One region of the Burkholderia territorii genome, then DNA from elsewhere that is predicted to be linked to it. Evidence: predicted binding sites of a transcription regulator. Region 1 holds the regulator's gene; the other holds the start of a gene.
What was found. The regulator FliA, encoded in region 1, starts transcription of late flagellar genes. The targets are predictions, from matches to a motif close to CTAAAGTTTNNNNNNNNNNNGCCGNTA.
Positions count from the first base shown of each region.

Region 2: the regulator FliA is predicted to act here: its motif matches at 12,088-12,114, upstream of flgK (flagellar hook-associated protein FlgK).

Region 1 covers NZ_CP013366.1:221,061-236,083, forward strand. The annotation lists gene cheD (chemoreceptor glutamine deamidase CheD) at 1-563, shown strand, start outside; gene WS51_RS11710 (protein-glutamate methylesterase/protein-glutamine glutaminase) at 560-1,651, shown strand; gene cheY (chemotaxis response regulator CheY) at 1,719-2,114, shown strand; gene cheZ (protein phosphatase CheZ) at 2,116-2,847, shown strand; gene WS51_RS11725 (DUF2844 domain-containing protein) at 3,105-3,608, shown strand; gene WS51_RS11730 (DUF3443 domain-containing protein) at 3,625-4,878, shown strand; gene WS51_RS11735 (VOC family protein) at 5,044-5,541, shown strand; gene WS51_RS11740 (DUF805 domain-containing protein) at 5,903-6,283, shown strand; gene flhB (flagellar biosynthesis protein FlhB) at 6,617-7,816, shown strand; gene flhA (flagellar biosynthesis protein FlhA) at 7,813-9,915, shown strand; gene flhF (flagellar biosynthesis protein FlhF) at 9,912-11,687, shown strand; gene WS51_RS11760 (MinD/ParA family ATP-binding protein) at 11,680-12,489, shown strand; gene WS51_RS11765 (RNA polymerase sigma factor FliA) at 12,512-13,246, shown strand; S-adenosyl-L-homocysteine riboswitch at 13,324-13,439, shown strand; gene ahcY (adenosylhomocysteinase) at 13,474-14,892, shown strand.
Region 2 covers NZ_CP013366.1:3,231,296-3,246,318, forward strand. The annotation lists gene WS51_RS25380 (chromate transporter) at 1-488, opposite strand, end outside; gene WS51_RS25385 (transcriptional regulator GcvA) at 586-1,470, shown strand; gene WS51_RS25390 (Csu type fimbrial protein) at 2,356-2,862, shown strand; gene WS51_RS25395 (fimbrial biogenesis chaperone) at 2,961-3,713, shown strand; gene WS51_RS25400 (fimbria/pilus outer membrane usher protein) at 3,739-6,033, shown strand; gene WS51_RS25405 (Csu type fimbrial protein) at 6,030-6,536, shown strand; gene WS51_RS25410 (hypothetical protein) at 6,729-7,196, shown strand; gene WS51_RS25415 (solute carrier family 23 protein) at 7,239-8,546, opposite strand; gene flgL (flagellar hook-associated protein FlgL) at 8,787-10,025, opposite strand; gene flgK (flagellar hook-associated protein FlgK) at 10,049-12,031, opposite strand; gene WS51_RS25430 (flagellar brake protein) at 12,225-12,980, opposite strand; gene flgJ (flagellar assembly peptidoglycan hydrolase FlgJ) at 13,211-14,218, opposite strand; gene WS51_RS25440 (flagellar basal body P-ring protein FlgI) at 14,219-15,023, opposite strand, start outside.

The DNA.
Region 1 (15,023 bases):
TCATGCTGCCCGACGACGGTGCCGATGCCGGCGCGGCCGCGTCGGAGTCGATGCGCTACGGCGCGTACGCGATGGAAGTGCTCATCAACGAACTGATCAAGGCCGGCGGGCGCCGCGAGCGCTTCGAGGCGAAGGTGTTCGGCGGTGCGGCGGTGCTGGCGGGAATGACGACCATCAACATCGGCGACCGCAACGCGGATTTCGTGCGCCGCTATCTCGCGCTCGAACGCATCCGCATCACCGCGGAGGATTTGCAGGGCGTGCACCCGCGCAAGGTTGCGTTCATGCCGCGCACCGGCCGCGCGATGGTGAAGAAGCTGCGGTTGCAGGTGCCGGGCGTGACCGAGCGCGAAGCCGCGCTCGCGCGCGAGGCCGACCGCCTGCGCGCCGAGCGGCAGCGCGCGCACGTCGAGCTGTTCGCCGCGAAACGGCCGGCCGCGCCGCCGCCGGCCCGCCCGCGCATCGAGCTGTTCGGCGCGCGCGGCGGCGCGGGCGCGCAGACGACGAACACGAAGGCCGGCAGCCCGTATGCGGCCAACCTTTCGAGAAAGCAGGAGGCATGACCGCAGTGCAGAAGATCAAAGTGTTGTGCGTCGACGATTCGGCGCTGATCCGCAGCCTGATGACGGAGATCATCAACAGCCAGCCCGACATGGAAGTGTGCGCGACCGCGCCCGATCCGCTCGTCGCGCGCGAACTCATCAAGCAGCACAACCCGGACGTCCTGACGCTGGACGTCGAAATGCCGCGCATGGACGGGCTCGACTTCCTCGAGAAGCTGATGCGCCTGCGCCCGATGCCGGTCGTGATGGTGTCGTCGCTGACCGAGCGCGGCTCCGAGATCACGCTGCGCGCGCTCGAACTCGGCGCGGTCGATTTCGTCACGAAGCCGCGCGTCGGGATTCGCGACGGCATGCTCGACTACGCGGAAAAGCTCGCGGACAAGATCCGCGCGGCCTCGCGCGCGCGCGTGCGCCAGGCGCCGCAACCGCAGGCCGCCGTGCGCGCGGCGAGCGGCCAGAGCGCCGCGCCGATGGTCAACAACCCGCTCGTCAGTACCGAGAAGCTGATCATCATCGGCGCGTCCACGGGCGGCACCGAGGCGATCCGCGAGGTGCTGACGCCGCTGCCGCCGGACGCGCCGGCGGTGCTGATCGCGCAGCACATGCCGCCCGGCTTCACGAAATCCTTCGCGCAGCGGCTGAACGGCCTGTGCCGGATCGCGGTGAAGGAAGCCGAGCACGGCGAGCGCGTGCTGCCGGGCCATGCGTACATCGCGCCGGGCCATGCGCACCTGCTGCTCGCGCGCAGCGGCGCGAACTACATCGCGCAGCTGTCCGACGAGCCGCCGGTGAACCGCCACCGGCCGTCGGTCGACGTGCTGTTCCGCTCGGCGGCGCAGCACGCGGGCAAGAACGCGATCGGCGTGATCCTCACGGGGATGGGCCGCGACGGCGCGGCCGGGCTGCTCGACATGAAGCGCGCGGGCGCCCACACGTTCGCGCAGGACGAGGCGAGCTGCATCGTGTTCGGGATGCCGCGCGAGGCGATCGCGCTCGGCGGCGCGGACGAGGTCGCGCCGCTCTCCGAGATGAGCCGGCGCGTGATGGCGCGACTGGCGACGATGGGCGACCGCGTACAGCGCGTCTGAATGAAATGTCACGGGGCACGTGCGATGCTGCGGGCCCCGACGGTAACGAATCTGCAAAGGAACGACGATGGACAAGAGCATGAAAATCCTGGTGGTGGACGACTTCCCGACGATGCGCCGGATCGTCCGCAACCTGCTCAAGGAACTGGGCTACACGAACGTCGACGAAGCCGAGGACGGCGCGGCCGGCCTCGCGCGCCTGCGCGGCGGCGGCTTCGACTTCGTGATTTCCGACTGGAACATGCCGAACCTCGACGGCCTCGCGATGCTGAAGGAAATTCGCGCGGACGCGACGCTCACGCACCTGCCGGTGCTGATGGTCACGGCCGAGTCGAAGAAGGAGAACATCATCGCGGCCGCGCAGGCAGGCGCGAGCGGCTACGTCGTGAAGCCGTTCACGGCCGCGACGCTCGACGAGAAGCTGAACAAGATCATCGACAAGATGGCCAAGGCCGGGAGCTGACGTGAACGAGCCGATCCATGCGGCGCTTGCCGGCGCGGCAATCAACGCCGACGGCCATGCCGAAGGCGCCGATTACGCGAGCGACCGGATCCTCGCGCGCATCGGCCACGTCACGCGCACGCTGCGCGATTCGATGCGCGAGCTCGGGCTCGACAAGCATGTCGAGCGCGCGGCGGAAGCCGTGCCCGATGCGCGCGACCGGCTGCGCTACGTCGCGACGATGACCGAGCAGGCGGCCGAGCGCGTGCTGAACGCGATCGAGGTCGCCAAGCCGATGCAGGAGCGCATCCAGAACGAGGCCGAGGCGCTCGACGCGCGCTGGGCGCAGTGGTATGCGGCGCCGATCGAGCACGCGGAAGTGCGCGAGCTGATGGACGACACGCGCACGTTCCTGCGCACGCTGCCGGAGGCGGCGTCGGCGACCAGCGCGCAACTGCTCGAGATCATGCTCGCGCAGGATTTCCAGGACCTGACCGGGCAGGTGATCAAGAAGATCATGGACATGGTCTACCTGATCGAGCAGCAACTGCTCACCGTGCTCGTCGAGAACATCGCGCCCGAGCGGCGCGAGCAGTTCGCGGCGACCGCGGCCGCGCTCGCGGCCGAGCAGATCAGCGCGACCGGCAGCCCCGAGTCGCTGCTGAACGGGCCGCAGATCGCGCCGGAAGGCAAGTCCGACGTCGTGCAGGACCAGGCGCAGGTCGACGACCTGCTCGCGAGCCTCGGCTTCTGATCCCGCGCCATCGCATCGACGTCGCTCCCGATCGCGGAGCGGCCCGGTGCGCATGGCTTTCCCCCATGCCCGGGTTGTGCCGCGCGGCATGCTGCGGTGCGTCACGCAACGCGGAATTGACACTGCGACACACTCCGCAGGCATACTACGCGTCAGCAGCAACGAAGCGTCATTCTTAAGACTTTGATTTGTTTGCCCGCGGCGTAGCGCCTGATGGCGGCGCCGCCGGCAACGAAGCCAGTCCCTTGGGGGGGAACGTGAAGCTGAAACGCTTGGGCTGGGCCGCCGCGCACGCGACGGCCGCAATGGGTGTGCTGTGGGCCGTCCACGCACAGGCCGAACTGGGCGGCGCGCCGATGTCGCCGCCGGCGGACGATCGCGCCGCCACGGTGCGCGCGCTGCAGCGCGCGATGCGCTCCGCCGACGGCGCGCAGGCGAACGCGGCCGCCTATACCGTGCGCGAGATCACGCTCGGGTCGGGCACCGTCATCCACGAATACACGAGCGCGGCGGGCACCGTGTTCGGCCTCGCGTGGCGCGGGCCGAGCATGCCGGACCTCGAGTCGCTGCTCGGCAGCTATTTCCCGCAGTACACCGCCGGCGTCCAGGTCGCGCATGCGGCGCGCGGCTGGCGCGCGCCCGTGTCCGTCGATACGAGCGGCCTCGTGATCCGCACGGGCGGCCACATGGGCGCCTTCGCGGGCCAGGCATGGCTGCCGACGGCGCTGCCTGCCGGGCTGACCGGCAACGACATCCAGTGACAGCGGGAGAGCGATCTTGCGAATTCCTCGTACCTTCAAGCGCTGGCTCGGCCTGCTGAGCGTCGCGGCCGCGACGGCCATGCTCGTGACCGCCTGCGGCGGCGGCGACGACAACAACGGCGGGGGCGCCAGCAATGGCGGCGGCTCCAGCGTCTCCGACGGCAATACCGCGAACACGGCCGTGATCACGGTCGGCACCGGCGTCGCGCACGTGATCAACATCCCGACCGTCAACGTGAAGATCTGCGTGCCGGGCACGTCGAACTGCCAGGTGGTCAACAACGTGCTGGTCGATACGGCATCGTACGGGCTGCGGCTGGTCAGCAGCGCGCTGTCGTCGGGCGTGTTGAACAACCTGCCGCAAACGACCGCCGGCGGCGCGCCGGTGGCCGAGTGCGGCAAGTTCGTGTCGAGCTTCACGTGGGGCTCCGTGCGGACCGTCGACCTGTCGATCGGCACCGAGCAGGCGAGCTCGCTGCCGGTGCAGATCATCGGCGATCTCGGCACGAGCAACGTGCCGGGTTCGTGCTCGAACAATGGCGCCCGGACGTCGGCCAACACGGCCAGCGACCTCGGCGCGAACGGCATCCTCGGCATCGGGCCGGCGCCGGTTGATTGCGGCACGGCCTGCGCGACCTCGACGTCGGCGACGTCGAACAACTATTACGCATGCCCGAACGGCAATTCCAGCTGCGCGGTGGCGCTGGTGCCGGTCGCGCAGCAGGTGGCCAACCCGGTCCATCGCTTCGCGACCGACAACAACGGCGTGATCGTGCAGATGCCGAACATCTCGAACAGCGGGCAGGGCAGCGCGACGGGCCTGCTCACGTTCGGGATCAATACGCAGAGCAACAACGCGCTCGGCGCGTCGACGGTGCTGACGTCGACGACGACGGGCGACGTCGATGCGACGTTCCTCGGCGGCAGCGTGACCGCGTTCTTCGATACGGGCTCGAACGCGTACTTCTTCAACGATTCGACGCAGAAGGCCTGCTCGACCAACACGCAGTTCTACTGCCCGTCGTCGACGACCACCTATACGGCGACGCTGACCGGCAAGAACGGTGTGTCGGGCGGCGTGTCGATGCCGGTCGCGAATGCCGATGCGCTGTTCGCGAATCCGTCGACGTTCGCGTTCAACGACATCGCCGGCCCGTTCGGCGCGGCCGGCTGGCTCGACATCGGCATGCCGCACTTCTACGGCAAGACGATCTACTTCGGAATGGACCGCACCGGCAGCGGCGGCGCGCAGCCTTACGTCGCGTTCTGATCGCGCCCGAACGGCGGCAGCGGGAAAGGGGGCGAGCGATCGCCCCCTTTTTTTTGCGTGTGCCGTCGGCGACGCACTACGCGCCGGGCGGCCGCAGCGTGCCGGCATAGCGCCTACGATATAAGACCGGCACCGGTGCCGGCACGACATCGAGGAGACAGCGCCATGAGCCAGCGTATTCAACGCATCACGCCGTTTCTGTGGTTCGACCACGACGCCGAGGCGGCCGCCCGCTTCTACGTGTCGGTATTCGATGATGCGCGCATCCTGCACGTCGCCCGCTACGGCAAATCCGGGGCGCAGGCGTCCGGGCAGGCGGAGGGCGCGGTGATGACGGTGTCGTTCGAACTGGACGGGCAGGCGTTTCTCGCGCTGAACGGCGGCCCGGCGTTTCCGCTTACGCCGGCCGTGTCGTTCGTCGTCAACTGCCGCGACCAGCAGGAGATCGACCGTTACTGGGCAGCACTGACCGAAGGCGGCGACGAGCGTGCGCAGCAGTGCGGCTGGCTGCGCGACCGCTTCGGCGTGTCGTGGCAGGTGGTGCCCGTGCAGATGCCCGAGCTGATGGCGGGCGATCCGGCACGCGCCGAACGTGTCATGGCGCAGGTGATGAAGATGAAGAAGCTCGATCTCCACGTGCTCGAGCAGGCGGCGGCAGGCTAGCGCGAGCGGCTGCCGGGCCACGCCGATCTCGACGGGCGCGCGACGCCCGGCGATATTCCCGCCGGCTGGGGTAAATGCGTGCCGAACGATCGATTCGATTATCGATCGTGGCGCGTTTCATGCTGGTGTAATCAAGCTATGGATTATATGGTGCGGCTTTATGCTGGAGTGATGCGATTATAAAAATCGCGTGACGTACCCGCCGGCGAAATGGTCTGCCGCCGCTGAAGCCGCGCCAGTGCTATGAGAGGCCGCATGCGAGCCGGCCGGCGCACGAAAAGAGATGCAATGCCCGGAAATTAAAATTTATAATGCCCGCGTCGTATCCAGGGTCGCCGATATAAAACATGAGGGCAATAAAATGAATTTCACCGAGGCTGTTCGTTCCGCATTCAATCAATACGCGAAATTCGAGGGCCGCGCGCGCCGTGCCGAATACTGGTATTTCGCGCTGCTTACCGGCGTCGTGTCGATCGTCTGCCAGGTGATCACCATGGCGGGGCGCGATGCGAGCGCGCTGTCGCTGCTGCTGCTGATCGTCGCGGCCGTCGTGTCGCTGGCGCTGGTGCTGCCGAGCCTCGCGGTCACCGTCCGCCGCCTGCACGACACGGGCCGCTCGGGCTGGTTCCTGCTGGTCGGGTTCGTTCCGATCGTCGGCGGGATCCTGCTGCTCGTGTGGATGTGCTCGCGCGGCACCAACGGCCCGAACCGTTTCGGCCTCGATCCGATTCCGGCGATCTGAGCGCCGCCCGCCCCCGCGCGCGACGCCGTCGCGCCGGGGGCGGGCCGACGACCGCTTCACGGCTGCGTCGATTCCCCGCTTCACCCGTTCACCCGCTTCACCAGTTCATCCGCTTCACCCGCTTCATCCGCTTCACCGCGCCTTCGTCCGAACGCGGTTCCCGCCGCCTCCCGGCGCGCCGCGCCTGCCCGCGACCGCCCGTCGCACCGGCTCGCCCGATTCTCCGAAATACCCCCCTTTCCCGGCTTTGCTCGACCGATCGGCGTTTGACGCGCGCATGAATAATCGGTGTCACTGGAAAGCGGCATTTCGCCGTACCCGACTGGAGGCCCCGTGGCAGACGAGAGCGATCTCGACAGAACCGAAGCCGCCACTCCGAGGCGCCGTGAGAAGGCGCGCGAGGAGGGGCAGGTCGCGCGTTCGCGCGAACTGGCTTCGTTCGCGCTGCTCGCGGCCGGGTTCTACGGCGCGTGGCTGCTCGCGGGTCCGTCGGGCGCCCATCTGCAGACGATGCTGCGCGGCGCGTTCGCGTTCGACCGCGCGACCGCGTTCGACACGCACCGGATGCTGTCGGCGGCCGGCAGCGCGAGCGTCGAAGGTCTCGCCGCGCTGCTGCCGCTTCTCGCGCTCACCGGGCTGGCGGCGCTGCTCGCGCCGATGGCGCTCGGCGGCTGGCTGATCTCGCAGAAGACCTTCGAGCTCAAATTCGACCGCCTGAACCCGATCGCGGGCCTCGGCCGGATGTTCTCGATCCAGGGGCCGATCCAGCTCGGGATGTCGCTCGCGAAGACGATCGTCGTCGGCGGGATCGGCGGGATCGCGATCTGGCGCAGCAAGGACGAGCTGCTCGGCCTCGCGACCCAGCCGCTCGGCTCGGCGCTGGCCGATGCGATGCACCTGGTCGCCGTGTGCTGCGGCACGACGGTCGCCGGGATGCTGGTGGTCGCCGCGCTCGATGTGCCTTACCAACTCTGGCAGTACAACAAGAAGTTGCGCATGACGAAGGAAGAAGTGAAGCGCGAGCATCGCGAGAACGAAGGCGATCCGCACGTGAAGGGCCGCATCCGCCAGCAGCAGCGCGCGATCGCGCGGCGCCGGATGATGGCCGCCGTGCCGAAGGCCGACGTGGTCGTCACGAACCCGACGCACTTCGCCGTCGCGCTGCAGTACACGGATGGCGAGATGCGCGCGCCGAAGGTCGTCGCGAAGGGCGTGAACCTCGTCGCCGCGCGCATCCGCGAACTCGCGGCCGAGCACAGCGTGCCGCTGCTCGAAGCGCCGCCGCTCGCGCGTGCGCTGTATCACAACGTCGAACTCGAACGCGAGATTCCCGGCTCGCTGTATTCGGCCGTCGCCGAAGTGCTCGCGTGGGTCTATCAGCTGCGGCGGTTCCGTTCGGAAGGCGGTGCCTTCCCGGCCGCGCCGGTCGATCTCGACGTGCCGGCCGAACTCGACAAGGGGTCGTCGGTCGCGGCCGACGACGAGCGCGAGGAAGCCGAAGACACGCTCGGCAAGCAAGGAAACGCAGCATGAGCCCCCCGACCACCGGCCTGTTCGCCAAGCGCCAGAATCCGTTCGCCGGCACCAACCTGCGTGCGCTCGCGGGCCCGATCCTCATCTGCATGATCCTGGGGATGATGATCCTGCCGCTGCCGCCGCTGCTGCTGGATCTGCTGTTCACGTTCAACATCGCGCTGTCGGTGATGGTGCTGCTCGTCAGCATGTACACGATGAAGCCGCTCGACTTCGCGGCGTTCCCGAGCGTGCTGCTGTTCTCGACGCTCCTGCGCCTGTCGCTGAACGTCGCGTCGACGCGCGTCGTGCTGCTCGAAGGCCACACCGGCCCCGACGCGGCCGGCCAGGTGATCGAGGCGTTCGGCCACTTCCTCGTCGGCGGCAACTTCGCGGTCGGCATCGTCGTGTTCGTGATCCTGATGATCATCAACTTCATGGTGATCACGAAGGGCGCGGGGCGGATCGCGGAAGTGTCCGCGCGCTTCACGCTCGACGCGATGCCCGGCAAGCAGATGGCGATCGACGCCGACCTGAACGCCGGCCTCATCAACGAGGAACAGGCGCGCAAGCGGCGCCTCGCCGTATCGCAGGAAGCCGAGTTCTACGGGTCGATGGACGGCGCGTCGAAGTTCGTGCGCGGCGACGCGATCGCCGGCCTGATCATCATGGCGATCAACGTGATCGGCGGGCTGATCGTCGGGATGGTGCAGCACGACATGTCGTTCGCCGCGGCCGGCACCAACTACACGCTGCTGACGATCGGCGACGGTCTCGTCGCGCAGATCCCATCGCTCGTGATCTCGACGGCGGCCGGCGTGATCGTGTCGCGCGTCGCGACCGACGAGGACATCGGCACGCAGATCACCGGCCAGCTGTTCACGAACCCGCGCGTGCTGACGATCACCGGCGCGATCATCGTGCTGATGGGCCTGATCCCGGGCATGCCGCATTTCGCGTTCCTCGCGCTCGGCGGCGGCGCGATCTGGCTGGCCCGCACGCAGACGCGCCGCGCGGCGGCCCGCGCGGCGGCCGGCGACGTGACCGAGATCGCACCGCCCGCCGCGCTGCCGGGCGACGCGCACGAGGCGACCTGGGACGACGTGCAGCTGATCGATCCGCTCGGCCTCGAAGTCGGCTACCGGCTGATTCCGCTCGTCGACAAGAACAGCGACGGCGAACTGCTCAAGCGCATCAAGAGCATCCGCAAGAAATTCGCGCAGGAGATCGGTTTCCTGCCGCCGGTGATCCATATCCGCGACAACCTCGAGCTGCGGCCGAACGCGTACCGGATCGCGCTGAAGGGCGTCGAGATCGGCGCGGGCGAAGTGTTCCCGGGCCAGTGGCTCGCGATCAACCCGGGCCAGGTGACGGCCGCGCTGCCGGGCGCCGCGACGCAGGATCCGGCGTTCGGGCTGCCTGCCGTGTGGATCGACGTCGCGATGCGCGAGCAGGCGCAGGTGTACGGCTACACGGTCGTCGATGCGAGCACGGTCGTCGCGACGCATCTGAACCATCTGGTCGTCCAGCACGCGGCCGAGCTGCTCGGCCGCCAGGAAGTGCAGGCGCTGGTCGAGCGCACCGGCAAGGATGCGCCGTCGCTCGTCGAGGATCTCGTGCCGAAGACGATCTCGCTCACCACGCTGCAGAAAGTGCTGCAGAACCTGCTCGAGGAAGGCGTGCCGATCCGCGACATGCGCACGATCCTCGAGGCCGTGTCCGAACACGCGGGCCGCGGCGACGCGTACGAGATCACCGCCGCGGTGCGGCTGTCGCTCGGCCGCGCGATCACGCAGCAGTGGTATCCGGGCTCGGGCGAGATGCAGGTGATGGGCCTCGATTCGAATCTCGAGCGCGTGCTGTCGCAGGCGCTCGCCACCGGCGCGAACCCGGGCCTCGAGCCCGGCCTCGCGCACAACCTTCTGACCGGCACGCAACAGGCGATGCTGCGTCAACAGAATCTCGGGCTGCCGCCGGTGCTGCTGGTGCAGCACGCGCTGCGCGCGATGCTCGCGCGTTTCCTGCGCCGCAGCCTGCCGCAACTGAAAGTGCTGTCGTATGCCGAAGTGCCGGACACACGCACGATCAAAGTCGTTAACGTCATCGGGGGTTCCGCTTGAACATTCGCAAATTCACCGGCGCGACCAGCCGCGACGCGCTTCGTCTCGTGCGCGAGGCACTGGGTGCCGACGCCGTCGTGCTGTCGAATCGCACGCTCGATGACGGCAGCGTCGAAATCGTCGCACTCGCCGACTCGGATCTCGCTGCGGTCGCACCGCCGGCCGCCGCCCGCGCGCGCACCCTCGCGCCGCGCGCGCCGGAATCCGTGCCGGCAGCGGCCGTCCCGGGTATCGTGTCGCGCCCCGCTGCCGCGCCCGTGCGCCCGGCCGTCAACCCGTATGCGGCGGGCGAAGGCGGCCTGCCCGACGTGTTCTCGTCGGTGTTCGGCGCGAGTGCCGAAGCGACGGAGCCGGCAAGCCGGCAGGCCGCTTTCGACGCCGATGCGCACGCCGCGGACACGGCATCGCCGGCGCCGGCCGGGGCTGCCACTGCCGCCGACGCAGCGGCTGCCGCCGCACCGGCCGCGGCATCCGAACCCGCGCCGTGGCTCGTCGAGCACGCGAAGCGCCTGACCCAGCAGCGCGAAGCGCTGATCGCCCGCGCGCAGGCCGTACCGGCCGCGCCGCCGTCGCCGGCCCGCACGCCGCAGGACGCCGCACCGGCCACGCCGGCCGGCTGGGCGCGCGACATCGTGCGCGACGCCGAACGCCGGATGCCGTCCGCTGCCGCCGCCACGGTTCGCCACGGCGAAGCGGGCGCCGCGAAGCCGGCCGAACGCACGCGCCTGTCCGCGGAAGCGGCCGCCGCGGTGGCCGACGCGGTGAAGACGCGCATCGAGAGCATCGTCAACGACACCGTGATGCACGAGCTCGGCGCGATGCGCGGGATGATGGAGGAGCAGTTCGACAGCCTGATGTGGCACGACCGCCAGCGCCGCAGCCCGGTGCACGGCGCGCTGACCAGACACCTGTTCTCGGCCGGCTTCTCCGCGCAGCTGGTGCGCATGCTGGTCGACAACCTGCCGTCCGGCGACGGCGCGCAGACCTTCGAGCAGGCCGCCGAATGGGCGCAGTCGGTGCTCGCGGCGAACCTGCCGGTGCTCGAGAGCGAAGACGCGCTGATGGAGCGCGGCGGCGTGTTCGCGCTGATGGGCCCGACCGGTGTCGGCAAGACGACCACCACCGCGAAGCTCGCCGCGCGCTGCGTGATGCGCTTCGGCGCGAGCAAGGTCGCGCTCTTGACCACCGACAGCTACCGGATCGGCGGCCACGAGCAGCTGCGCATCTTCGGCAAGATCCTCGGCGTGCCCGTGCACGCGGTGAAGGACGCGGGCGATCTGGAGCTTGCGCTGTCCGAGCTGCGCAACAAGCACATCGTGCTGATCGACACGATCGGCATGAGCCAGCGCGACCGCGCGCTGTCCGACCAGATCGCGATGCTGCACGGCGCGAACGCGCCGGTGCAGCGCCTGTTGCTGCTCAACGCGACGAGCCACGGCGACACGCTCAACGAGGTCGTCCAGGCGTACCGCAGTGCGGCCGAATATCCGGACCTGGCCGGCTGCATCCTGACCAAGCTCGACGAGGCGACCCACCTCGGCGGCGTGCTCGACACGGTGATCCGCTACAAGCTGCCGGTCCACTACGTGTCGACCGGCCAGAAGGTGCCGGAAAACCTGTACGTCGCATCGACCCGCTTCCTGCTGAAAAGCGCGTTCTGTGTGCCGCGCGACGGCTCGCCCTTCGTGCCGCAAGACGAGGACATGCCGACGCTGCTTTCCGCACTGACCGCACGTTCCACCGCCGAGCTGCACGAGGTGCGATTTGGATAAACGGATCATCGACCAGGCCGAAGGGCTGCGGCGCCTGCTCGCCGGGCGCGCGTCGCGCATCGTCGCGGTGACGGGCGGGCCGGTCGGCGTCGGCTGCACGACGACCGTCGTCAACGTCGCGGCCGCGCTGACCGCGCTCGGCAAGGACGTGCTCGTCGTCGACGAGCGCGCCGACGTGCATTCGGCCGCGGCGACGCTCGCGGGCGCGTGGCTGCGCGACGGCGAACGCACGCGCGTCGCCGCGGGCTTCGGCCTGTGCGCGGCTCCGCGCGACGGCTACAGCGATTCGCAACTGAGCGACTTCATCGACGGCCAGGCCGACATCGTGCTGGTCGACGCGCAGCTCGGTGCCGACGGCACGTTCTCCGCGCTCGCGCGCGAGGCGCACGACGTGCTGATCGTCACGCGGGTCGCCGCGCAGGCGATCACCGAAGCTTACGCGTGCATGAAGCGCCTGCATTTCGCGCACGCGGTCGCGCAGTTCCGCGTGCTGACCAATCACGTCGGGAGCCACGCCGACGCCAGGACCGCATTCGACAACCTCGCGGGCGTTGCGAGCCGCTACCTGACGGTGTCGATCGCCGATGCCGGCTGCGTGAGCGCCGATCCGCTCGTCGAGCATGCGCGCGACCTGATGCATACCGCGGTCGACGCGTTCCCGTCGTCGGCCGCCGCACGCGATTACCGGCAGATTGCCGCCGACCTGCTGTACTGGCCGATGCGCCCGCGCCCGGGCGCCGGCCGCGCCGTGCATGCGGGCGGCAAGCCGTCGTACGAGGCGGGTGCGGCACACGCCGCGTGAGCGCCACCGGAAGGAGAGAGCCATGATGTACAACGCTCAAGGAAAGATGACCCAGGCCGACGTGCTCGCGCAATACGCGCCGCTCGTGCGGCGCCTGGGGCTGCAGCTCGTCGCGAAGATGCCGGCGAGCGTCGATCTCGACGACCTGATCCAGGCCGGCATGATCGGCCTGATGGACGCGGCCGGCCGCTACAAGGAAGACCAGGGCGCGCAGTTCGAGACGTACGCGACGCAGCGCATCCGCGGCGCGATGCTCGACGAGCTGCGCAGCAACGACTGGCTGCCGCGCAGCCTGCGCAAGACGTCGCGCGAGGTCGAGTACGCGGTGCATCAGGTCGAGCAGCAGCTCGGCCGCTCCGCGAGCGAGACCGAGATCGCGCAGCACCTGAAGATGCCGCTCGACGAATACCAGGGGATGCTGCAGGACCTGCACGGCAGCCAGCTCATCTATTACGAGGATTTCGATCGCGCGGCCGACGACGAGCCGTTCCTCGACCGCTATCGCGTCGATCACGCCGATCCGTTGTCGTCGCTGCTCGACGAACACCTGCGCGAGGCGCTCGTCGAAGCGATCGAGCGGCTGCCCGAGCGCGAAAAGCTGCTGATGTCGCTGTACTACGAGCGCGGGCTGAACCTGCGCGAGATCGGCGCGGTGCTCGAGGTGAGCGAGTCGCGCGTGTGCCAGCTGCACAGCCAGGCCGTCGCGCGGCTGCGCGCGCGACTGCGCGAACAGGCGTGGGTCGGCGCGGAGAACTGACCCTTTCATGACGCCCGCGCGCGCCGATGCCGCGCGCGGCGCGCATTTCCCGCGCCGATTTGCTACAATCGCTCCCGCTTCCCGAGGAGCGTTGCGACGGACCATCCTGCGTCCGCCAGGCTCGGAAAGCTTCACCAAGCAGCCGCGCGGCACCATGCGCGCCGGCCCGCTTCCTGAACGGCGCTCACGTCACCAATTTCTAGAACTTTTTTAGAAAGGAGGGCGTGATGAACGCCATTATCGATTCCAAGGTTTCCCAGGATTACGTCGTCGCCGACATGGCGCTTGCCGGCTGGGGCCGCAAGGAACTGAACATCGCCGAGACCGAAATGCCGGGCCTCGTGCAGATCCGCGACGAATACAAGGCGCAGCAGCCGCTGAAGGGCGCGCGCATCGCCGGTTCGCTCCACATGACGATCCAGACCGGCGTGCTGATCGAGACGCTGAAGGCGCTCGGCGCGGACGTTCGCTGGGCATCGTGCAACATCTTCTCGACGCAGGACCACGCCGCCGCCGCGATCGTCGAAGCCGGCACGCCGGTGTTCGCGTTCAAGGGCGAGTCGCTCGACGAATACTGGGAGTTCTCGCACCGCATCTTCGAATGGCCGAACGGCGAATTCGCGAACATGATCCTGGACGACGGCGGCGACGCAACACTGCTGCTGATCCTCGGCGCGAAGGCCGAGAAGGACCGTTCGGTGATCGCGAAGCCGACCAACGAGGAAGAAGTCGCGCTCTTCAAGTCGATCGCGAAGCACCTCGACGCCGACCCGACCTGGTACTCGACGCGCCTCGCGCACATCAAGGGCGTGACCGAGGAAACCACGACCGGCGTGCACCGCCTGTACCAGATGGAAAAGGACGGCCGCCTGCCGTTCCCGGCGTTCAACGTCAACGACTCGGTCACGAAGTCGAAGTTCGACAACCTGTACGGCTGCCGCGAGTCGCTCGTCGACGGCATCAAGCGCGCGACCGACGTGATGATCGCGGGCAAGGTCGCGGTCGTCGCGGGCTACGGCGACGTGGGCAAGGGCTGCGCGCAATCGCTGCGCGGCCTCGGCGCGACCGTGTGGGTCACGGAAATCGATCCGATCTGCGCGCTGCAGGCGGCGATGGAAGGCTACCGCGTCGTGACGATGGAATACGCGGCCGACAAGGCCGACATCTTCGTGACGGCGACCGGCAACTACCACGTGATCAACCACGATCACATGAAGGCGATGCGCCACAACGCGATCGTCTGCAACATCGGCCACTTCGACTCGGAAATCGACGTCGCGTCGACCCGCCAGTACCAGTGGGAAAACATCAAGCCGCAGGTCGACCACATCATCTTCCCGGACGGCAAGCGCATCATCCTGCTGGCCGAAGGCCGCCTCGTGAACCTCGGCTGCGCGACCGGCCACCCGTCGTTCGTGATGTCGAACTCGTTCGCGAACCAGACGCTCGCGCAGATCGAACTCTTCACGCGCGGCGACCAGTACGAGAATAAGGTGTACGTGCTGCCGAAGCACCTCGATGAAAAGGTCGCGCGCCTGCACCTCGCGCGCATCGGCGCGAACCTGTCCGTGCTGTCGGACGAGCAGGCCGCGTACATCGGCGTGCAGAAGGACGGCCCGTTCAAGCCGAACCACTACCGCTACTGATGCACCGGCGCCGCCGTGCCGCGTGCGCCCCGCAGCAGCGGGCGTGCGCGGCGCGGCGGCACGGTGCCGGAGCGCCGGCCGTCGCGCGCTGTCCGCCGCCGCGCGGAGCGCGCGGGACGGCCCGCGGCGGC
Region 2 (15,023 bases), 410 kb from region 1:
GCGATCGCAGCAAACGCGAGCACCGCGATGCCGGCCGCGGCGCGCGGCGCGTGCCGCAGCGGTTTCACGACCTTCACGGCCATTGCGACCAGCAGGCCCGCGGCCGCGGCGGCGAGCCCGCCGAACAGGTGCTGCACGCGCGGGTCGCCCTGTGTCTTCGCGTACAGCACGCCGAGCGCGACGACCACGAGCGTCGGGCCCGCGATCAGCCCGAGAATGCCGGCGAACGCGCCCGCGACGCCGCGAAAGCGCATGCCGACGGCGACCGACAGGTTGATCACGTTGCCGCCCGGCAGGAACTGGCACAGCCCGAGCAGATCGGTGAATTCGTCGGCGGTGAGCCATTTGCGCTCGTCGACGATCGTGCGCCGCGCGAACGGCAGCGCGCCGCCGAACGACATCAGGCCGAGCGACAGAAAACCGGTGAACAACTCGGCGAGGCCGATCCGGCGCGCGGCCGCGGCGGGCGGCGGAGAAACGGATTGCATGGGGGTCCTCATCAAACGATGCCCCCGAGGTTACCGCCGTTGCGCATCACGGCAAAACGATTTTATTGGCACGCTCTTGTGATCTAGAATCACAAGCATGGCACGAGACCTCCCGCCCTTTTCCGCGCTTCGGGCCTTTGAAGCAGCGGCACGACACGAAAGCTTCAGCGCCGCCGGCGACGAGCTGCATGTGACTCATGGTGCCATCAGCCGGCAGATCGCCGGGTTCGAGGCGTGGCTCGGCAAGCCGGTGTTCCATCGCTACGGCAAGCGCGTGAAGCTCACCGACGAAGGCCGCCGCTATCTGGATACCGTGCGTGCCGCGTTCGACAGCATCGCGCTCGCCACCGAGCAGCTGCGCAACACCGGAGCCGCGCGCGTGCTGCGCATCAATGCGCTGCCGACCTTCGCGATGAAATGGCTGTTGCCGCGCCTGTCGCGGTTCCAGCGCGGCATGCCGAACGTCGAGCTGAAGCTGTCCACGTCGAATGCGCCGCTCGACACGCTCGACGGTTTCGACGTCGCGATCCGTCGCGGCCCCGGCCACTGGCCGGGCTACACGAGCGGCCACTTTCTCGACGAAAGCGTGATTCCGGTCTGCAGCCCCGCGCTGCTCGAGCGCGCGCCGATTGCCAGCGCGGACGATCTCGCGCGGCATGTGCTGCTGCATTCGGATACGCGGCCGGAAGGCTGGCGCGACTGGTTCGCGGCGGCCGGCGTGACGATGAAGGGGCGCAAGCGGCAGTCGTTCGACCACTTCTACCTGGCGCTGCAAGCGGCCGTCGACGGGCTGGGCGTCGCGCTCGGCCCGCTCCCGCTGATCGACGACGAACTCGCGAGCGGCCGCCTCGTGATGCCGCTGCCCGGGCCGCGCATCGCGACGCGCAGCTACTGGTGGATCGCGCCGGGCGCGGCGGCAGAGGATCCGCTCGTCGCGCAGTTCTGCGCGTGGCTCGCGGCGCAGTCGAATGTGAACGCATGACGCGTCGCGCACCTGGCACCCGCCTGTAACGGCCACGATGCGCCGCGCTGCGTTTGCGCGCGCGTTGCACGAATGAAACCGATCCGCATGCAACGCGCACGATTCCCCTGCGGAATCGCCGTCGCGCGGCCCCAGCGTTTACCCCGTCATTCCAGCCACCGCACGCCGGTTCTGGCGTGCATCCGACCGGCTTGCCGCCTCGCGTTTCACGGCTGAAACACTTACGCATCCGCCACGTCGCCCCGGCGGCACGCCGCGTCCGCCGAGCCCCTGTTTGCGCGGAAGTCCGCGTGCTGGCCCGCTGCTTGCTGATGCAGCCGTGCACACAACGACACTGCACGGGCGAACGGCCCAACGCAGGCGACAAACAATCATCAAGCGGGTCGGGGAAATCATGTCCAAACTGATATCGGCCGTCACACGGCTACTGTCGTTCATTACTGCTCCTGTCACGCATCCGCCGATGCGCGTGGCGCGACTTCGCGCCGCCCCCGTCCGGTGCGCGAACACGGCCCACACCGTCAACCGACGTCACCGCGCCTCGATCCAATAGGCGAACCCCGGGAACCCACTGCCGGGCGCATGCGCGCCACGACGAGTCGTGCCTTTCGCGCGGGCATGTCGGCCCGTGCTCGCTCGCATGCCGACGCGCATGCGGGCGGTGACAGCCGCGACTGACGTCGTATGCCGCAGCACCGCAGCGTGCCCGGGCGCCGCGCCGCTCCGACTCCGCATCACGACACTAAGGAGGTGCCCGCCCAGCCAGCGATCCGATTCCGACGCACCGAGAAGACCTATCGCGCATCCGGACGATCGAGATTCCGTCCCGAACGACCCGCTCGTCGCACCGGCCGCACTTTTCAGCTCTCAAGGGAGAAATACATCATGAAGCATTCCTTACTGACCAAGGCGGCACTTGCCGCATCGCTCGCTTGCGTGGCCGTCGCGGTCTCGGCCGGACAAGCCAGTACGACGTTCGGCGTGTCCGCCACCGTCAACGCAACCTGCCTGATCGACTCGGCCGGCGCGTTGACCTTCCCCGCCTACACGCCCGGCACCGGCGATCAATCCGCGCAATCGGCGATCACGGTCCGCTGCACGAACGGCACGAACTTCAACATCGGCCTGAATGCGGGCATGACGTCCGGCGCCACGGTGAGCAACCGCATCATGACGAGCGGCTCGAATCAGCTCAACTACTCGCTGTACCAGGATTCGGGCCGCACGGTCGTGTGGGGCAACACGCCGCCGACCGACACCGTCAACGGCACCGGCCAGGGCATGGCGATGGCCCAGGCGATCACCAAGACCGTCTACGGCAAGGTGCCCGACCAGCCCAACGCGGTGCCCGGCAGCTACGCCGATACGGTGACGGTCACCGTCACGTTCTAGCGCCGCGCGGAGGGTGCGCCGCATCGCGGATGCGCGCGCCCCTCCCGAGCGGGACACGCCAAGCGCGTCGAAGGGAATCTCCTGGAGGTGGATCCGTGATGAAACCGAACGTGTGCAAACTTGCGACCTGGATCGCGGCCGTGACGCTCGCCGCCGCATGCGCCGACAGCCAGGCCACCGACTTCACCGTGTCTCCCGTTCGCGTCGAACTCTCCGCCGCGCAACGCAGCGTCGCGCTCACGGTGAAGAACGAGTCGCCCGACCAGCCCGTCGTCGTGCAGCTGCGCACGGCGGCGTGGTCGCAGAACGCGGGCGACGACGTCTATGCGTCAACCGGCGACCTGATCGCCGCGCCGCCCATTTTCACGATCGCGCCCGGCGGTTCGCAGGTCGTGCGCATCGGCCTGCGGCACGCGCCGGGCGGGGATCGGGAAACCAGCTACCGGCTCTATCTGCAGGAGATTCCGCCCGCGCCGAAGCCGGGCTTCGCCGGCGTGCAGATCGCGCTGGAAATGAGCCTGCCGATCTTCGTCAAGCCGGCCGCCGACACCGCCCCGCGGCTGCGCTGGAGCGCGGCGCCGCGAGCCGGGAACACCGGGCTGCTCGCGCTGCGCGTGACGAACGACGGCACCGCGCATGCGCAGGTGGCGAACCTTGCGCTGCTCGCGCCGGGCAGCGATCGCCCCGTCGCCACGCATGCGGAATTCGCGTACGTGTTGCCGGGCCAGTCCCGCGAACTGATGTTCAAGCCCGGCGCCGGAGCGGCGCCGGCCGCGGCTTCCGGAATGCACCTGGTCGGCTACTCCGATGCGGGCGATATCGATTCGACGGTCGCGCCGAACGCGCGTTGACGCGGCGCTGCTGATCGCGATTCTCATGAGCGCGCAGACCACCCTCGCGGAAGAGCGACTTGTCGCGGCACCGGCCGCGCAAGCGTCGCATGGCATGGCGGGCGGCCCGGCCGAGCTGCTGTATCAGGTCGACATCAACCGCCAGGGGCTCGACGAAACCGCGTTGCTGATCAAGGCGGCCGACGGCGAGTTCTACGTGTCGGCCGACGACCTGAAGCGCTGGCGACTCAGGCAGCCGGACGTCGCGCCGCTGGCCGGCAGCGACGCGCCGTTCTATCCGCTGAAGGCGATCGCGGGGCTCACGTATTCCGTCGACGAGCAGAGCCTGACGATGGCGATCAACGTCCCCGCGCAGGCGTTCGTCGGCGCGACCTTCGACGAGGCCGACCGGCACCGCGCGCCCGCGGTCGAGCCGGGCATCGGCGGCTTCTTCAACTACGATCTGCTCGCCGAGCAGGCCGCCGGGCAGACGCACGGCGCTGGGCTGTTCGAGCTCGGATTCTTCAACCGATTCGGCGTCGGCGTCGGCACGTTCCTCGCGGACGAATCGGGCCCGGCCCGGCGCCTGACGCGCCTCGAAACCACGTGGACGACCGATCGTCCCGGCCACCTCGCCAGCCTGCGCATCGGCGACGCGATCAGCCGTCCCGGCACGTGGGGCCGCGCGATCCGCTTCGGCGGCATCCAGTACGCGACCAACTTCGCGACGCAGCCCGGACTCGTCACGATTCCGCTGCAGGGCGTGAGCGGCCAGGCCGTGCTGCCTTCGACGGTCGACGTCTACGTCAACAACGCGCTGACGTCGACGCGCGAGGTCGCGCCCGGTCCGTTCGCGATCAACAACGTGCCGGTGGTGACCGGCCAGGGCGACGTGCGGGTCGTCGTGCGCGACGTCATGGGCCGCGAGCAGGTGATCACCCAGTCGTTCTATGCGAGCGCGAACCTGCTCAAGCAGGGCATGCAGGATTACTCGTACGAGATCGGCAAGGAGCGGCGCGATTTCGGCCTGGCGAGCAACGACTACGGGCGCTGGTTCGCCAGTGCGACGCACCGGATCGGCCTCACCGACCGGTTCACCGGCGAGATCCACGCGGAAGCCGAAGGGTCGCGGCAGAACCTCGGCGTCGGCGGCGTGGTGCTGGCCGGGCCGCTCGGCGTCGTCAACGCGTCCGCGGCGGCGAGCCGCAGCGCCGGCGGCCCGGGTGCGCTGGCGACGATCGGCGCCGAGAGCCAGGCCGGCCTCGTCGAAATCGGCGCACACGCGCAATGGGCGAGCCCGCATTTCGCGCAGATCGGGCTCGAGCCGGGCACGCTCGCGCCCAAGCTGCTCACGAGCGTCAACGTCGGCGTCGGGATGGGCCGCTTCGGCTCGCTCGGGCTCGCGCACGTATTCCTCGACAATCGCGACGGCTACAAGACCCAGTTGCTGTCGCTCAGCTACAGCGCGCAGCTGGGGCGCTTCGGCTTCGCCAACATCAGCGTCAGCAAGCCGCTGAGCGGCTCGGGCGCGACGATCGTCGGCGTCGCATGGACGATCCCGGTCGACAACCGGACGAGCGCATCCGTCACGCTGACACGCCAGCAAAGCGGTACCGAAATGCTCGCGCAACTGCAGCGCAGCCTGCCGGTCGGCGAAGGATTCGGCTATTCGCTGCAGGCCGGCAACGACACGCAGGATGCCAGCGCGACGCTGCAGACACGCACCGGCACCTACAGCGTCGAGGCCGCTTCGTATCGCGGCCGCGCCGGCGTGCGCGCCAACGCGGCGGGCGGCATCGCGTTCGTCGACGGCACCGCGCGCCTGTCGCGGCAGATCACGGACAGCTTCGCGCTGGTCAAGGTGCCGGGTTTCGCCAACGTCGGCATCCTCGCGGACAACCAGCTCGTCGCGCGCACCGACGCGGGCGGCGTCGCGCTGCTGCCGCGGCTGCGCGCGTATGAAAGCAACCCGATCTCGATCGAGCAGGCCGACCTGCCGTTCGACGCGACGATCGGCACGCTGAAGCTCGACGCGGTGCCCTACTTCCGCAGCGGCATGGCGCTGGTGTTCCCGATCACGCGCTCGCGCGGCGCGGTGCTGACGCTCGATCTCGAGAACGGCACGCACCTGCCCGCCGGCGCGACCGTCACGATCGACGGGCAGAAGGACGCATTTCCCGTCGGCCGCGACGGCGTCGTCTACGTGACCGGACTGTCGGAGCAGAACCACCTGCATGCGGCGTGGCGCGACCGGCAGTGCGACGTGACCGTGCGCTTTCCCGCCGGCGACGACCCGCTGCCGGACCTGGGCACCCATCTTTGCAAGGGAGTCACACCATGAGACATCGCAAGCATGCCGGGCGGCTGGTCCGGCTCGCACGCTCTCACGCGGCGGCCGCGGCGCTCGCGGCCGGTGCCGTCGTGCTGCTCGCATTGCCCGCGCGCGCGGCGACGACCTGCACGATGAATGCGCCGTCGTCGATGGCATTCGGCACGTACGACACGATCAACGCCGCCACTTCCGCCGTCACGATCTCCGTCAACTGCACCGGCAGCGGCAACGCGACGCCGACGATCACCGCGAGCGCGGGCGGCGGTACCTTCGCGAACCGCCTGATGACGCGGACCGGCGCCACGCAGACGCTCGGCTACAACCTGTATCTAGACAGCGCGCACACGTCGATCTGGGGCGACGGCACGAGCGGCACGTCGGCGATTTCGTGGGGCAAGATCACGGGCGCCGGCGCCTTCAACGCTACCGTGTACGGGCTGATCCGCGGCGGCCAGAACGTCGTGCCGGGCAGTTATGCGGACCACAACATCACGATCCTGTTCACTTACTAGGCGTGCTGGCGGCGCATGCGTTGCGCATGCCGTCATCGATCGCCATCACGGACTCGGACAACGGGGGCAGACATGAATCGAACCGAGACAGCGGGCGCCGCCGCATCGCAGTGCGCCCGACGCGCATGGACCTGCACGCGGCCTCTCGCGCCTCAGCGGGCCGGCGGTCGCACACGCGCGCGGGTTGCGGCAATGGCCGCGCTATCGATCGCGCTACTCGGCGCCGTGCCCGGCCATAGCGACGCGAAGCAGGCCAGCCGGTCGGTGCAGGTCGGCGCGACGGTCCAGGCGTATGCGCGGCTCAACGCGACCAATCCGGCGAAGCTCGTGATCGCGAACAAGGACACCAGCATCGGCTACGTCGCCGTGCCGAACACCAGCAACCCGTCCGGGACGACGCTCGCGGTCCAGACCAACGACCGCGCCGGGTACACGGTACGCGTGCAGGTCGCGGCCGCCAGTCAGTCGCAGTTCAGTTCGATCGAGATCAGCGGCTTCGGCGGCAAGGTCGTGCTCCCGGGCACGGGCGGAACGATATCCGTGCCCTATACGGCGCTGAACACGACGTTCGCGCTGACCTACCGGTTCGTGTTCGCGCCGAAGGCGAAGGACGGGACCTTCGCATGGCCGCTCACGTTCTCGGTGCAGCCGAACCCGTGACGCGCGGCACGCCGGCGCCCGCGGCCCCAATCCCGCCGCGGCTCACACCACCGGCCCCGGTTCCTTTTCCTTGCGCAGGATCGCGTACAGGATGATCGCGCCGAACGTCGCGGTGCCGATCCCGCCGAGCCCGAAGCCGCCGACCTTCAGCGAGAAGTCGCCGGCGCCGAGCACCAGCGTGACGGCCGCGACGATCAGGTTGCGGTTGTCCGAGAAGTCGACCTTGTTGACGACCCAGATCCGGGCGCCCGTCACCGCGATCAGCCCGAACACGACGATCGACACGCCGCCGAGCACCGGGCCCGGAATCGTCTGGATCACCGCGCCGAACTTCGGCGAGAAGCCCAGCCCGATCGCGATCAGCGCGGCGACCGCGAACACGAGCGTCGAATAGATCCGCGTGACGGCCATCACGCCGATGTTCTCCGCGTAGGTCGTCACGCCCGTGCCGCCGACGCTGCCCGACACGATCGTCGCCAGCCCGTCGCCGATGAACGCGCGACCGACGTAGCGGTCGAGGTTGGTGCCCGTCATCGCGCTCACCGCCTTGATGTGGCCGAGGTTCTCCGCGACCAGGATCACCGCGATCGGCGCGAGCATCAGCATCGCGTGCGGATCGAACACCGGCGCCCGGAAGCTCGGCACCCCGAACCATGCGGCATGCGCGACGATCGAGAAATCGACCGGCTTGCCGAGGCCCAGCCCGTTGGTGGCGATCGCATAGATCACGTAGGCGATCACCAGCCCGACGAGGATCAGCAGGCGCTGCATCATCCCGCGCGCGAACACCGCGACGCCGCCGACGCACAGCACCGTGACGAGCGCCATCACCGAATCGAAGGTCGACGCCGACACGCCCTTGACCGCGATCGGCGCCAGGTTCAGCCCGATCACCGCGACCACCGCGCCGGTGACGACGGGCGGCATCAGCGTCTCGATCCAGCGCGTGCCGATTGCCTGCACGAGCGCGCCGAGCGCGACGTACACCACACCGCACGCGATGATCCCGCCGAGCGCGACGGGGATGTTCGGGTTCGGCCCGCTGCCGCCGTAGCCCGTGACCGCGATCACGAGGCCGATGAACGCGAAGCTCGAGCCGAGGTAGCTCGGCACGCGGCCGCCGACCAGCACGAAGAACAGCAGCGTGCCGATGCCCGACATGAAGATGCACAGGTTCGGATCGAAGCCCATCAGCAGCGGCGCGAGCACGGTCGAGCCGAACATCGCGACGACGTGCTGCACGCCCATCGCGACCATCTGCGGCCACGGCAGGCGCTCGTCGGGGCCGACCACGCGCGCGGCGGCGCCGGTCGGCTGCACCCGCCAGCGCGGGAAGTAGGAATCGGACATGGGGAAAAGGGCTCCTGTCGAACGCCGGCTGCGGACGGTGCGCCGGTCTGGAATCTGGCGCGAGTTTACGGAGCGGAAATGGGGCTGGCAAGCGCGAACCGCCGGAGGCGGCGGGGCGGCGGTCGTGCACGCCGGGCGCGGTGCCGGACGGCACGATCGCGCCGATGAAGGCGGGCCGCGGTCGGCCCACGCCCGCCTCGATGTAAGCGTGCGCTCACATCGAGGCGGGCACCATGGCCATCACGGATTGATGTACTGGAACAGCGACATGTTCTGCAGCTGCGCGTAGGCCTTCTGCGCGCCGCTCAGCGCGTTCTGCACCTGCAGGTACTGGCTGATGGTCGTCACCATGTTGGTGCCGGTCAGGTCCGACAGGTTGCTGGTCGTCTGCAGCGCCGCGGTCTGGTTCACGGCCTGCATCGCCTTGACCTCCTGCTCGCGGCCGCCGACCGATGCCAGCACCGTCGTGACGTTGCGCATCGAGTTGTTGATCTTCGTCGCGGCCGTGCCCATCGCGTTCGACAGCGCGGCAATCGCCGTCGCGTTGCCGGTGACGGGCGTCTTCAATGCCGTGATCATCGAATCGAGCGTCGAGAACACGTCGACCCCGCTCGCCTGCGGCGCGGGCGTGACCGAAAACGTATCGTTGACCGCCGGCGTGCCCGACACGGCCACCTTCATCCCGCTGCCAAGCGCGATCGCGGTGCCCGACGTGTAGGCCTGCGCGGGCGTGGTCGTCGGCGGCGACGCCGTATTGTCGGTCACCGTGTAGGTCGGCGCGGCCGCCGTGCCGCCGAACGTGATCGTGAACTGATGGCCGTTCGTCGCGGCCGACGGGTCCGTCACCGTGACGTTGCCGATGGTGGCCGTGCCCGTGTTGCTCGCGCCGGCCGCCTGGACCGGCGAGCTGCCCAGCGACTGCACGGACATGAATACCGAGAGGCCCGAGTCGCCCTGCGGCACGCTGCGCGAATCGTCGATCTGCACGGTGCGCGTGCCCGTATCGCCGACGTAGCTGATGCCGCCGGCCGCGTTCTTCGTGAACGGCGCCGCGGCGTTCTTGTAGCCAGCGAACAGGTAGTTGCCGGCGCCGTCCGTCGAGTTCGCGAGCGACAGCAACTGGTCGCGATAGCCCTCGAGCTGCGTCGCGAGCGCCGCGCGGTCGCTGTCGGCGAGCGAACCGTCGCCGGCGCGCACGATCACCGACTGGATGTTGCCGAGCACCGTGCTGACGTTCTGCAACGCCTGGTCCTCGGCCCCCAGCGACGCGAGCGCCGTGCTCTGGTTCGACGCGTACTGCGACAGCGTGGCCGACGTCATCGACAACTGCACGGCCTGCGCCGCGCCCACCGGGTTGTCGGCCGGCGTCGTGAGGCTCACGCCGCTCGAGATCTGCTGGTAGAGCTGCGCGAGCTGGGCCTGCTGATCGTTCATCTGGCCGACGTTCAGCTGGTAGAACTGGGTCGTGGAAATCCGCATCGTTTCTATCCTCTCGAATCCGGTCAGCTGAACAGGCCCAGCACGGTCTGGAACAGCGAAGACGCCGTCTGGATCACTTTCGCGTTCGCCTGGTAGAGCTGCTGGTACTGCATCAGGTTCGCGGCTTCCTCGTTCTGGTTCACGCCCGACACCGACTGCTGCGCGGACGTGATCTGGCCGACCAGCGCCGTCTGCGCGGTGCTCGACGACTTGAGCTGGCTCGCGGTATTGCCGATGTTGTTCACGTAGTTCGCATACGCGCCGGTGAGCGTCGTCGTGCCGCCGCCGAGCGTCTTCGCGTTGACGAGCTGCGACAGCGCGAGCGCGTTGCTGCCGTCGCTCGTGCCGCCCGCATAAGGCCCGATCGTGAACGAATCGCCGTCCGACGGCGTGCCCGACAGCGTGACGGTCACGCCGTTCAGCGCACCGGCGGCCGTGCCCGACATCGTCATCGCCGCACCGGTCGACGGGTCGTACGGCACGGAATCGGTCGGATTGCTGATCGTCACCGAAGTCGGCGGCGTGCCCGGGATCGTCACCGTGGTGCCGACCGGGAAGCCCGACAGCGATTTCGTCGCCGCGTCGTAGGTCAGCTTGGTGGTCGGCACCTGGTAGCCGGCGCTCACCCCGCTCAGCGCGATCTTGCCGGTGCCGATATTGGTGCTCGACGCGGACGTGATGGCCGGCGACGCGGCCGCGATCGCCGAGCCGCTCGTCGTCGCGAGGCCGAAACCCGTCAATGCGCCGCGCGTGGGCAGCACGGTGAACTGGTCGCCGGCATTCATCGCGCCGGACGAGAACGAGAAGTTCAGCCCGCCGAGCGACAGCGGCATCGGCCCGGCCTTCTGGTCGACCACCGTGCCGCTCGCGCGGTCGGTCAGCGTGTAGTTGGTGCCGTCGTACGACAGCGTGTAGTCGCTCGTCGTCGGCTGCGACGGGTTGGCGAACGACACGGAAAGCGACGCGGTGCCGGTATTGCCCTGGTTCGAATAGACGGACGGCGCCGCGACCGTGAACAGGTTGCCGCCCGGCTTGCCAGACAGGTCGATGCCGAGCGCGTTCTGCGCGTTGACCTGCGCGGCGAAGCTGGCCGCGACCGCGCCGAGCTGCGCCTGCGCGGGGTCGAGCGTCTGGCTGCGGAACGCGAGCAGGCCGCCGAGCGTGCCGCCCGACAGCGACGCATCGGGCAGCGCCTGGTTCGGGCCCTGCGGATTCGCGCCGGCGATGCCCTGCGACACGATGGTGAGTTCGCTCGGGTCGGACGGCGACGTGACGGCCGCGAGCTGATAGCTCTTGTCGGCGAGCACGAGCGGCTGGCCGCCCGCGAGAAACACGCTGTAGCCGCTGTCGTTGCGCACCACCTGCACGCCGGCGAGGCTCGACAGGTTCGACACCGCGAGGTCGCGCTGGTCCATCAGCTGGTTCGGCGGCTGCCCCTGGCTGCTCGCCGCCGAGATCTGCTGGTTCAGCTGCGCGATCTGCGCGGTGTACGTGTTGATCTGCGACACCGTGCTGGTGAGCTGCGTATTCACGCTCTGGCGCAGTGCATCGTATTGCTGGCCGGCCGCGTTGAGCTGGTTCGCGAGAATCTGCGCGTTGCTGATCGCCGTCTGCCGCACCGACGGGTCGGCCGCGCTGTTCGCCACGTTCTGCAAGCCGGTGAAATAGCCGGTGATCGCCGTCGAGATCCCGGCCGTCGGATTGCCGACGTAGTTGTTCAGCTGCGCGACGAGCGAATACCACGTCGACAATGCGCCGCCCTGCGACTGCGCGCTGTTCAGCTGGTCGCTCAGGTACTGGCTGTACTGCCGCTGCACCGTGACGGTGTTCACGCCCTGCGGCATGTAGCCGCTCGACGTGTACTGGCCGCTCGCCTCCGCATAGACGGGGCGTTCGACCGAATAGCCGGGCGTCGCGGCGTTGCTGATGTTCTGACCGGTCGTCGTGAGGCCCCAGAGCGCGGCATTGAGGCCGCTGACACCGAGGTTCATGAGTGTGTTGGACATGCGCGATCCTGATGAGCCGGCCGCGCTGCGGCCGCCGGGTTGCGTGACTCCCGGTATAACGGCCGCGGATCGGAAAAATTGAGGGAAAAATGCGCGGGCGACGCACGCGTGCGCGCCGTCCGTCAAGCGCGCCGGCGAACGCTGCCGGCGCCGGTGCGAAAGCGGCCCCGGATGGGGCCGCGACAGCGATGCGTCAGGCCCGCGCGAGCGAGCGGCGCTTCATCTCGAGCTGCGTGATCAGGCGCTGCAGCGTGTTCTCCGCGCTGCCCGGCAGCGACATGAAGCGAAAGCCGAGCTGGTAGCGCCGCGAGCCGTTCGGCATCTGGGTCGAGCGCTGCGACACGAGCCGCAGGTCGAGCGACAGCTTGCCGTGACCGGTCAGCTCGAGCTCGACCTCCGGCAGCAGCGTGCCGACCTCGAGCGCCTCGACGCGCTCGTCGGCCGTGCGCAGCCCGACGCCGCCGAGCGACAGGTTGTGCACCTCGAACACGAAGCCCTCGCCGTCCGGCAGCTTGCCGCGGCACAGGAACGGATCGACGATCGGCGCATCGACACGGAAATACTCGCGGCGCTGGATGCACATGAGCACGTCGGGGAAATCGGCGACGAACGCCGGGAGCCCCTCGTAGCGCGTCTCGCGCGGCGTGCTCGTCGTGAATTCCACGCGCACGCCTTCGGGCGCCGCCGCGAACGTGCAATGCGACGCGCCGAGAATGCCGGCGTTCTGCTCGGAGAGCGCGCCCCAGTCGAACGTGAACGTGCGCGCGCCGACGTCGACCTCGAGCAGGCGCGTGACGAGCTGGCCGCCCGGGTACTGGACGGTCAGGAAGTCGCCGCGGTTCACGAGGTTGCGCAGCTGCACACCGATCTCCAGCGGATTACGGCGGGCGTAGTCAGGCCCGGAATGGCCCGCATCCAGGCTCGGATCGGTCGACGTTTCGATATTCATGGCTAGCCGGTTTTCTTTTCATGGGCGCCCGGGCGACCGGTGCGCAGTAAAACCGGGCCAGAACATGGCCCGGTTGCAGGTCTCACACACTTAGCGGCAGTGCTCACCGAAAGTTTAGATCGAATTGCCGGTTTTTTTCGCGCAAACGTTGAAACCGCGCGCGGCGGGTGCCGGGCGCGGTCCGTAAGATTGCAAAAAGGCTGCAGGGGAGCGGCTCCGGCCGCTGCCCGTCAGCCGATCTGCTGCATGATCGAGATCAGCTTCTTCGCGTAATTCGGGTCGGTTGCGTAACCGGCTTTCTGCATCCCGTGCGCGAAGCCTTCGACGCTGCGGCTTGCGCTCAGCACGCCCGCGTAGCGCGGGTTGTTCTTCAGCAGGTTCGCATAGTCGGTCATCGCGTGCTCGTACGAATCGTACGCGCGGAACTTCGCGACGACGCGACGCGGCGTGCCGTTCACGTATTCGGTCGTCAGCGCCGACACCGTGCGGCCCGTCCAGCCCTTGTTCGCCTTGATGCCGAACACGTTGTAGCTGGTCGAGCCGTCGCTCGCGCGAATCTCGCGCTTGCCCCAGCCCGATTCGAGCGCGGCCTGGCCGACGATGAAGCGCGCCGGGATGCCGGTCGTCGCGCTCGCCGCCTGGGCCGGGCCGGCGAGGCGGTCGACGAACGCGTCGGCGTCCTGCACGCCGCTCGCGCCTTTGAGCGGCGGCGTCAACGCGCTGCCGGCCGAGTAGCCGCGCGCGCCGGCGAGCCCGCCGTTGTTCGACGCGTTCGCGTACGCCCGCGCCATCGCGTTCATCGCGGCGAGGCTGCCTTCGTTGCCCGACGTGCCCGAGCCGGCCGCACCGAGGCCGCCGAGGCCGCCGAGGCCGAGCCCGGCCGCGCCGGCATCGGCCGCCGGGTCGGTACCCGCGCCCTGCCCCGCGTTGCGCAGCAACTGCTTCATCAGCGCGTCGGCCACGCCGATTCCGCGCTTCGACATCTGCTGCGCGAGCTGCTGGTCGAGCATCGACGTGTACATCTTCGACGTGTGCGAATCGAGCAGCCCGCCGTCGGGCGTCGCGTCGCGCATGCTCTTGAGCATCATCTCGGTGAACATCGCGTCGAACTGGCCCGCGACCGCCTTCGCGCCGGCCTGCGGCGACTGCTTCGCCTGCGCGCGCAGCGCGTCGAAGCCCTGCACGTCGAGCGCGAAGCGCTGCGTCAGGTCGTTTGCGTTGGGGAGGTTCGCTGCCATTTAGATGATCTCCAGATCGGCGCGCAGCGCGCCGGCCGCCTTCATCGCCTGCAGGATCGACATCAGGTCCGCCGGCGTCGCGCCGAGCGTGTTCAGCGCCTTCACGACGTCGGCGAGGTTCGCGCCGGCCGTCACCATCTTCAATGCGCCGTTGTCCTGCTTCAGCTGGATCTGCGACTGCTGCGCGACCACCGTCTGCCCGTTCGAGAACGGCCCCGGCTGCGATACCACCGGCTGCGTGTTGACGACGACCGACAGGTTGCCGTGCGCGACCGCGCAGCTTTGCAGCGTGACCATCTGGTTCATCACGATCGAGCCGGTGCGCGCGTTCAGGATCACCTTCGCGGCGGCCTTGTCCGGGCTCACGTCGAGATTCTGCAGGCGCGCCATGAACGCGACCTGCTGCGCGGAATCGGCCGGCGCGGCGAGCTGGATCGTGCGGCCGTCGAGCGCCGTCGCGGTGCCCGGGCCGAAGCTCGAATTGACCGCGGACACGATCCGCTGCGCGGTGCCGTAGTCCATGTCGTTCAGCTGCAGCTGCAGCACGCCGTTCATCTGCGCGATCGCGTTCGGCACCGAGCGTTCGACGATCGCGCCGCCGACGATCCGCCCGGCCGCGAGCTGGTTCACCTGCACGCGGCTGCCGTTCGCGCTCGCGCCCGCGCCGCCGACCGCCATGTTGCCCTGCGCGAGCGCATACACCTGGCCGTCCGCGCCCTTGAGCGGCGTGAGCAGCAGCGTGCCGCCGCGCAGGCTCTTCGCGTTGCCGAGCGACGAAACGGTGACGTCGAGCGCCTCGCCCGGC